Regions from separate parts of the Enterobacter nematophilus genome, predicted to be linked through region 1. Evidence: predicted binding sites of a transcription regulator. Region 1 holds the regulator's gene; the other holds the start of a gene.
What was found. Region 1 encodes LexA, which represses DNA repair genes until DNA is damaged. Its sites were predicted from a motif close to TNCTGTATGTACATACAGNA; they were not measured.

Region 1 (4,425 bases):
GCATCGGGTAGAGCGTCTCAACGTGGCGCAACAGCTCCTGACGTGAAATCCGGCGATGCTGGGTGATAATGGCCGCCATGAGCGACGGCAGCATCAGCATATGAGCGATGTTGTTGCGGTAGTACGTCATCAGCACCGCCTGCTCGCGCGGCAGAATGATGATGTCGCCGATCGTGTCTTTCTCGACTTCGAACTTGTTCATCTGCAGCGCGTGATCGATAAGCTCGCTGGCGGTAGCAGAAGGGGCTGTCGAATCAACCGAGTACGGCACGTTACGCATCATGTCCAGGTAGCAGTCCAACTGCTCCGTGAGCTGTTCACGGGTCAGGGAACGCTGACGGGAAGCCAGCAGCGCCGTACAGCACAGGTTCATGGCATTGGCCGCACCGGCGTTGTTAATGCGCACCATCAGCTCGGACGCGATGCCGTTCACCGTTGGCGTCAGCCAGGCCGGACGAACCGCTTCGATAGGGTCGATGGACTCGCGCCAATCCGGAACATGATGGTTCAGATACGTCATCAGCGGCATCGGCTCGCCAAAGTTTACGTAGCCCTGACCCAGGTTGCGTAACTTGCTCAGGCCACGCAGCATCTGCGGCAGGCTCTCTTTCTCTTTGGTCGCACCACGCAGCTCTTTGGCGTACGTGCCCACTTCCATCACGTGCTCATAGCCAATGTAAATTGGCACCAGCGTAATCGGACGGGTTCCTCCGCGCAGCATCGCCTGAATGGTCATCGACAGCGTGCCGGTCTTCGGATCGAGCAAACGACCGGTACGGGAACGACCACCCTCCACGAAGTACTCTACGGAATAGCCGCGGCTGAACAGCTCGCCGAGATACTCGCGGAACACGGTGGAGTAGAGCTTGTTGCCCTTAAAGGTACGACGAATAAAGAACGCACCCAGGCGGCGGAAGATCGGGCCTGCTGGCCAGAAGTTCAGGTTAATACCGGCGGCAATGTGCGGCGGTACCAGCCCCTGATGATAGAGCACATAGGAGAGAAGCAGGTAGTCCATGTGGCTGCGGTGGCAGGGGACATAGACAATCTCATGGCCGTCGTGCGCCAGCTGCCGCACACGTTCGGCGTTATGCACGTTGATGCCCTGATACAGGCGGTTCCAGGTAAAGCCGAGAATACGATCGGAAAGACGAATCATCTCGTAAGAGAAGTTCGCTGCGATCTCTTCCATCAGCGCAATGGCGTTCTGCTGGGCTTTCTCATGGGAAATTTTCTTGCTGCGCGCTTCGTCTTCAACGGCGCGAGCAATCGCTTTAGAGGCCAGCAGCTTGTTGAACAGGTCCTGACGCGCAGGGAGACGCGGTCCTACGGCCGCCAGGCGCTGACGGGCGAAGTGCATACGCGCCACGCGCGCCAGTTTTTGCGCGATGATCTTGTCCGTGCCGTGCTCGTCCGCCATTCGGCGAAGGGAGACGGAAGGGGAGAAGCGCACAAAGCTGTCGCGTCCCAGCCAGGAGACCGCGAAGAACTTCTGGATGCCGTTAAGCATGCGCAGCGGCGGGTTCTCTTCGCCTTTTTCGCGGCCCGGACGGCGACCAAACATCACCGATACCGGCACCATCTGTACATCCAGGTCAGGATTGCTGCGGTGCAGGTCGAGATAGTCGTGGAACAGCTTGATGGACTCTTCTTTCGGCGTGTAATAGGTGAACACGCGCGGCCCACCGTGGATGAACACGTAGCGCGGCAGCAAAGTGCCGTCAACTTCCAGCGGTTCAAGAGGGTCGGGTAAATCATGCGCCAGACACTGGGCGCGAAGCGTTAGCAGGTCCGCCTTCGAGTTATAAGGCAAAACGTACATAATAGGGCGCGACGTATCGAGCCCCAGTTCCAGCGCGGGTTCTGCTGGGATAGACTTGCTTTTTACCAGTATGCTTAATGGTAAATTAAGTAATTTGTAGTAAATTCGTGGCCAGCCGGACATAAACGATGTAAAGCCTCTGGTTAATAATGCAATTGCGGCGCAAGGATAACAGAAAGCGCGCAAAATTTCTGTTGTTACCCGTCATACTTCAGGCGGCAGCGAAACGCGCTTCAGCCCCTGTTACTGACGCTCTTTTTTAAAAAAGGTTCTTTTAATGGCCAATAATACCACTGGGTTAACGCGTATCATCAAAGCTGCCGGCTATTCGTGGAAAGGTTTCCGTGCCGCCTGGGTTAATGAAGCTGCTTTTCGCCAGGAAGGTGTCGCCGCTATCGTCGCGGTTATCATCGCCTGTTTCCTTGATGTAGATGCCATTACCCGCGTGCTTCTCATCGGTTCCGTACTTCTGGTGATGATAGTGGAAATTCTCAATAGCGCTATTGAGGCTGTGGTCGACCGGATCGGCTCTGATTTCCACGAGCTCTCTGGCCGCGCGAAAGATATGGGCTCTGCCGCTGTGCTGCTGGCGATTATCACAGCAGCCATTACCTGGGTCACGCTGCTTTGGTCACATTTCCGATGAGCCTCGAGGAATAATTAAGTCCCTGGTTTTTTGTGCAGTTTTTGGTTCCAAAATCGCCTTTGACTGTATATACTCACAGCATAACTGTATATACACCCAGGGGGCGGAATGAAAGCATTAACGACCAGGCAGCAAGAGGTGTTTGATCTCATTCGGGATCATATCGGCCAGACGGGTATGCCACCCACGCGTGCGGAAATCGCGCAGCGTCTGGGCTTCCGTTCTCCGAATGCTGCCGAGGAACACCTGAAAGCGCTGGCGCGTAAGGGTGTAATTGAGATTGTGTCAGGCGCGTCGCGTGGTATCCGCCTGCTGGTGGAAGAAGAGACGGGCATTCCGCTGATTGGCCGCGTTGCCGCAGGTGAACCGCTGCTGGCACAACAGCATATAGAAGGTCACTACCAGGTCGATCCTGGTATGTTCAAGCCGAGCGCTGATTTCCTGCTGCGCGTTAGCGGGATGTCGATGAAAGACATCGGCATTCTTGATGGCGACCTGCTGGCCGTTCACAAAACGCAGGATGTGCGAAACGGCCAGGTGGTGGTTGCGCGCATTGATGACGAAGTGACCGTTAAACGCCTGAAAAAACAGGGTAACACCGTTCAGCTGTTGCCTGAAAACAACGAGTTCACCCCGATTGTGGTCGACCTCCGCGAACAGAGCTTCTCTATTGAAGGTCTGGCGGTTGGCGTGATTCGCAACGGCGAATGGCTGTAATCTCTTCCTGACAGGCTACGCTTCCGCTGTAGCCTGCTTCATTTTCCATTCCCGGTATTTCTCATGTCACTGCTGACGGCATCTGATAAGGCATTGTGGCGTCTTGCCCTGCCGATGATTTTCTCCAATATCACCGTGCCCTTGCTGGGTCTGGTCGATACGGCCGTTATTGGTCATCTCGATTCCCCTGTTTATCTTGGCGGCGTGGCGATTGGCGCGACGGCAACCAGCTTCCTGTTTATGCTGCTGCTGTTTTTACGTATGAGCACTACCGGGCTCACGGCACAGGCGTATGGTGCGAAAGACCCGTTACGTCTGGCGCGTGCGCTGGTGCAGCCGCTGATCCTGGCGCTAGGCGCGGGGATGTTGATTGTTTTACTGCGCACGCCCCTGATTGACCTTGCGCTCCATGTTGTTGGCGGTAGTGAGGCGGTACTGGAGCAGGCGCGTCGCTTCCTGGAAATCCGCTGGCTCAGCGCGCCCGCTTCGCTGGCAAACCTGGTTCTGCTGGGGTGGCTACTGGGCGTGCAGTACGCCCGTGCGCCAGTGATTTTGCTGGTCGTGGGAAACCTTCTCAACATTGTGCTCGATCTCTGGCTGGTGATGGGACTGCATATGGACGTGCGCGGGGCGGCGCTGGCGACGGCGATTGCCGAATACGGAACATTTTTCATTGGCTTGTGGATGGTCTGGCGCGTGCTGGCGATGCGCGGGATCTCCCTTGCGCTGCTCAAAAACGCATGGCGCGGCAATATCCGCAGGCTGCTGGCGCTCAACCGTGACATCATGCTGCGCTCGCTGCTGCTGCAGCTCTGTTTCGGCGCGCTGACGGTTTTTGGTGCCCGTCTTGGGCCCGAGATCGTCGCGGTGAATGCGGTCCTGATGACATTACTGACCTTTACCGCCTACGCGCTGGACGGCTTCGCCTATGCCGTTGAGGCGCATTCCGGGCAGGCGTACGGTGCGCGGGAAGGTGGGCAGCTTCGGGATGTCTGGCGAGCAGCCTGTCGACAAGCGGGACTGGTGGCGCTGGCGTTTGCACTGATTTACGCCTGTTTTGGCCGTGACATTATTGCATTACTCACTTCGTTACCGGCTTTACGCGAACTGGCGGACCACTACATCGTCTGGCAGGTGATCTTGCCGGTGGTGGGCGTCTGGTGCTATCTGCTGGACGGCATGTTTATCGGTGCAACGCGCGGGGCGGAGATGCGTAACAGTATGGCGGTCGCGGCGGCGG
Region 2 (4,425 bases), on a different contig from region 1:
CGGTCACCCTTGTGAAGGGGGTAAACCGCTGGTCATCAACGGCGCGTACCATGAGATCCTTTTTGAAAAGGACGCTATGCGCTCAGTCGCGCTCAACGCCATCGTCGAGTTTTTCGACCGGCATAACTGATTTTCTATTGAGGTTAAATTTTCCTATGTACCAGGTTGTTGCATCTGATTTAGATGGCACGCTGCTTTCTCCCGACCACACCCTGTCGCCTTACGCGAAAGAGACCTTAAAGCTTCTGACCGCCCGTGGCGTGAACTTTGTGTTCGCCACCGGCCGCCACCACGTGGACGTGGGGCAGATCCGCGATAATCTGGAGATCAAGTCGTACATGATCACCTCCAACGGTGCGCGCGTGCATGATACCGACGGCAACCTGATCTTCACCCATAACCTGGATCGCGATATTGCCGCCGATCTCTTCGGCGTGGTGCATAACAACCCGGCTATCGTCACTAACGTATACCGCGACGACGAATGGTTCATGAACCGCCACCGCCCGGATGAAATGCGTTTCTTCAGGGAAGCGGTATTCAACTACTCCCTGTATGAGCCGGGCCTGCTGGATCCAGAGGGGATCAGCAAGGTGTTCTTCACCTGCGACAGCCACGAAGAGCTGCTGCCGCTGGAGCAGGCGATCAACGCCCGCTGGGGCGATCGCGTCAACGTGAGCTTCTCCACCCTGACCTGCCTGGAAGTGATGGCGGGCGGCGTCTCTAAAGGTCACGCGCTGGAAGCGGTTGCGAAACGTTTGGGCTTTGAGCTGAAAGACTGCATCGCCTTCGGCGACGGCATGAACGACGCGGAAATGCTTTCTATGGCGGGCAAAGGCTGCATCATGCAGAACGCGCACCAGCGCCTGAAGGATCTGCACCCGGAGCTGGAAGTCATCGGCACCAACGCAGACAACGCGGTACCGAAATACCTGCGCAAGCTGTTCCTTGAATAATCTTCATTCGGTTATTTATTGCTCAGTTGTCAACTGAAGAGTTCGCTACAATGCCTGTCCTTCTTTCTGAGAGACAAGCATTGTGGCGCTACTCATTATCACCACTATCCTGTGGGCCTTCTCCTTTAGCCTGATTGGTGAATACCTTGCCGGTTCGGTCGACAGCTACTTCTCGGTGCTGATGCGCGTGGGGCTGGCGGCGCTGGTGTTCCTGCCGTTCCTGCGCACGCGCGGACAATCGCTGAAAACCATTCTGCTTTACATGCTGGTGGGCGCAATGCAGCTTGGCATCATGTATCTGTTCAGCTTCCGGGCTTACGTCTACCTGTCCGTCTCCGAATTCCTGCTCTTTACCGTGCTGACGCCGCTCTATATCACGCTGATTTACGACCTGCTCAGCAGGCGCCGCCTGCGCTGGGGATATCTGCTGAGCGCCGCGCTGGCGGTGATTGGCGCGGCGATTATTCGCTATGACAAAGTTAGCGATCACTTCTGGACCGGGCTGATGTTCGTCCAGCTTGCTAACATCAGCTTTGCCATCGGTATGGTGGGCTACAAGCGCCTGATGGAAACCCGCCCGATGCCGCAGCACAACGCGTTTGCGTGGTTCTATATGGGCGCGGCGACAGTCGCGGTGGCGGCGTGGTTTATGCTCGGCAACCCGCAAAAGCTGCCGACCACCACCGTGCAGTGGAGCGTTCTGGTCTGGCTGGGCGTGGTGGCATCGGGGCTGGGGTACTTTATGTGGAACTACGGCGCTACGCAGGTTGACGCCGGTACGCTGGGGATCATGAACAACGTGCACGTGCCGGCGGGGCTGCTGGTGAACCTCGCTATCTGGCAGGAACAGCCGCACTGGCCGAGCTTCCTTATTGGGGGAGCGGTGATCCTGGCTTCGCTGTGGGTCCATCGCCGCTGGGTCGCTCCGCGCTCCGCACAAACGGAAGATGGTCGCACGCGTGGTTCCGCGCTGAGCGAATAAACGCCTCCGTAACCGGCTGACGCTGCTCGCCGTCGCGCACGGCGGCGTACAGCCGGCTCCACAGTCCTTCCCCCAGGGTTTTGGTGACCACCAAACCCTGGCGTTCAAAACTCTCCACCACCCAGTGCGGCAGCGCCGCGATACCCATGCTGGCCGCCACCATCTGAATCAACAGCAGGGTGTTGTCCACGCTTTTCAGCTGTGGGCTAATGCCTGCAGGCTGCAGGAAGTGGCGCCAGATATCCAGACGACTGCGCTGAACCGGGTAAATCAGTAATGTTTCCGTTGCCAGATCCTCTGGCGTGATGCGCGTTTTGGCCGCCAGCGGATGGTCCGGCGCCAGCACCAGGCGCACTTCATAATCGAACATCGGCGAATAGTGCAGGCCGCTGCGCGGCAGGATGTCGGACGTCATCACCAGATCCAGCTCGCCCTGCTGGAGCGAGGGCTGCGGGTCGAACGTCACGCCGGATTTAAAGTCCATCTCCACCTGCGGCCACTTCTGGCGAAAGTTCTCAAGCGCGGGGGTCAGCCACTGGATACAGCTGTGGCACTCAATGGCGATCCGCAGTTTGGTCTGCTGCGGCTCGTTACACGCCTGCAGCGCGCTGGCGATCTGCGGCAGTACCTGATTCGCCAGTTGAAGAAGAATTTCACCCTGCGGCGTAAAGCGCAGAGGCTGGCTCTTACGCACAAAAAGACGAAATCCGAGGCGTTGTTCCAGATCGCTGAACTGGTGAGAAAGGGCGGACTGGGTCTGGTGCAGCGTGGCCGCAGCCGCCGCGAGCGAACCGCAGTTCCGCAACGCTTGTAGCGTTTTCAGGTGTTTAATCTCGATCATGAAAGTCCTTCACTCCGCCATGAACATTTTGCGCTTGAGGAATATACAGTACCTGCCAATTATAGATGTGTAAACATCTGGACGTCTAAATAACGAATTTCACAAGGGGCATACCATGACAATCCGCAATCACACTCTCGGTTTTCCTCGCGTTGGCCTGCGCCGCGAGCTGAAAAAAGCGCAAGAAAGCTACTGGGCGGGCAACGCCTCCCGTGAAGAACTGCTGGCGGTGGGGCGGGAGCTGCGCGCCCGTCACTGGGATCAGCAAAAACAGGCGGGTATTGACCTGCTGCCGGTGGGCGATTTCGCCTGGTACGACCATGTTCTGACGACCAGCCTGCTGCTGGGCAACGTGCCGGCTCGTCATCAGAACAAAGATGGATCGGTGGATATTGATACCCTGTTTCGCATCGGCCGCGGCCGCGCACCAACGGGTGAGCCAGCGGCAGCGGCGGAAATGACCAAGTGGTTTAACACCAACTATCACTATATGGTGCCGGAGTTCGTCAAAGGTCAGCAGTTTAAGCTGACCTGGACGCAGCTTCTGGACGAGGTGGATGAAGCGCTGGCGCTGGGCCATCAGGTGAAGCCCGTATTGCTGGGGCCGGTAACCTACCTGTGGCTGGGTAAAGTGAAGGGCGAACAGTTTGACCGCCTCAGCCTGCTGAACGATATTCTGCCGGTCTATAAGCAGGTCTTGATTGAGCTGGGCAAGCGCGGCATTCAGTGGGTGCAAATCGACGAACCGGCGCTGGTGCTGGAGCTGCCGCAGGCGTGGCTCGATGCCTTCAAACCGGCGTATGACGCGCTCGCCGGACAGGTAAAGCTGCTGCTGACCACCTATTTTGAAGGCGTGACGCCCAACCTGAAGACCATTACCGCGCTGCCGGTTCAGGGCCTGCACGTTGACCTGGTTCACGGTAAAGACGATGTGGCGGAACTGCACAAGTGCCTGCCTGCAGAGTGGCTGCTCTCCGCCGGTCTGGTTAACGGCCGTAACGTCTGGCGCGCCGATCTGACCGAGAAATACGCGCAAGTTAAAGACATCGTCGGTGAACGCGAGCTGTGGGTGGCATCATCCTGCTCGCTGCTGCACAGTCCGATCGATCTGAGCGTGGAGACCCGTCTCGACCCTGAAGTGAAAAGCTGGTTTGCTTTCGCCCTGCAAAAATGTGAAGAGCTGGCGCTGCTGCGCGACGCGCTGAACACCGGCGACACGGCGGCGATTGCCGACTGGAGCGCACCGATTCAGGCGCGCCGTCACTCGTCACGCGTGCACAACCCGGCGGTAGAAAAACGTCTGGCGGCCATCACCGCCCAGGACAGCCAGCGCCAGAGCCCGTACGAGGTACGTGCCGAAGCCCAGCGCGCCCGCTTCAACCTTCCCGCGTGGCCGACCACGACGATCGGCTCCTTCCCGCAGACTACCGAGATCCGCGGCCTGCGTCTGGACTTCAAAAAGGGCAACCTGGATGCGAACCACTACCGCACCGGCATCGCGGAACACATCAAGCAGGCGATTATCGAGCAGGAGCGCCTGGGGCTGGACGTGCTGGTGCACGGTGAAGCCGAGCGTAACGACATGGTGGAGTACTTCGGTGAACACCTGGACGGCTTCGTCTTTACCCAGAACGGCTGGGTGCAAA

Region 2: the regulator LexA is predicted to act here: its motif matches at 2,811-2,830, upstream of metR (HTH-type transcriptional regulator MetR).

What each region holds. Positions count from the first base shown of each region.
Region 1 covers NZ_JAPKNE010000010.1:70,167-74,591, reverse strand. Annotated here, with positions in the region: gene plsB (glycerol-3-phosphate 1-O-acyltransferase PlsB) at 1-1,945, opposite strand, end outside; gene OSH03_RS19725 (diacylglycerol kinase) at 2,100-2,468, shown strand; gene lexA (transcriptional repressor LexA) at 2,577-3,185, shown strand; gene dinF (MATE family efflux transporter DinF) at 3,249-4,425, shown strand, end outside.
Region 2 covers NZ_JAPKNE010000013.1:54,697-59,121, forward strand. Annotated here, with positions in the region: gene pldB (lysophospholipase L2) at 1-130, shown strand, start outside; gene yigL (sugar/pyridoxal phosphate phosphatase YigL) at 156-956, shown strand; gene OSH03_RS21215 (carboxylate/amino acid/amine transporter) at 1,039-1,938, shown strand; gene metR (HTH-type transcriptional regulator MetR) at 1,826-2,779, opposite strand; gene metE (5-methyltetrahydropteroyltriglutamate--homocysteine S-methyltransferase) at 2,895-4,425, shown strand, end outside.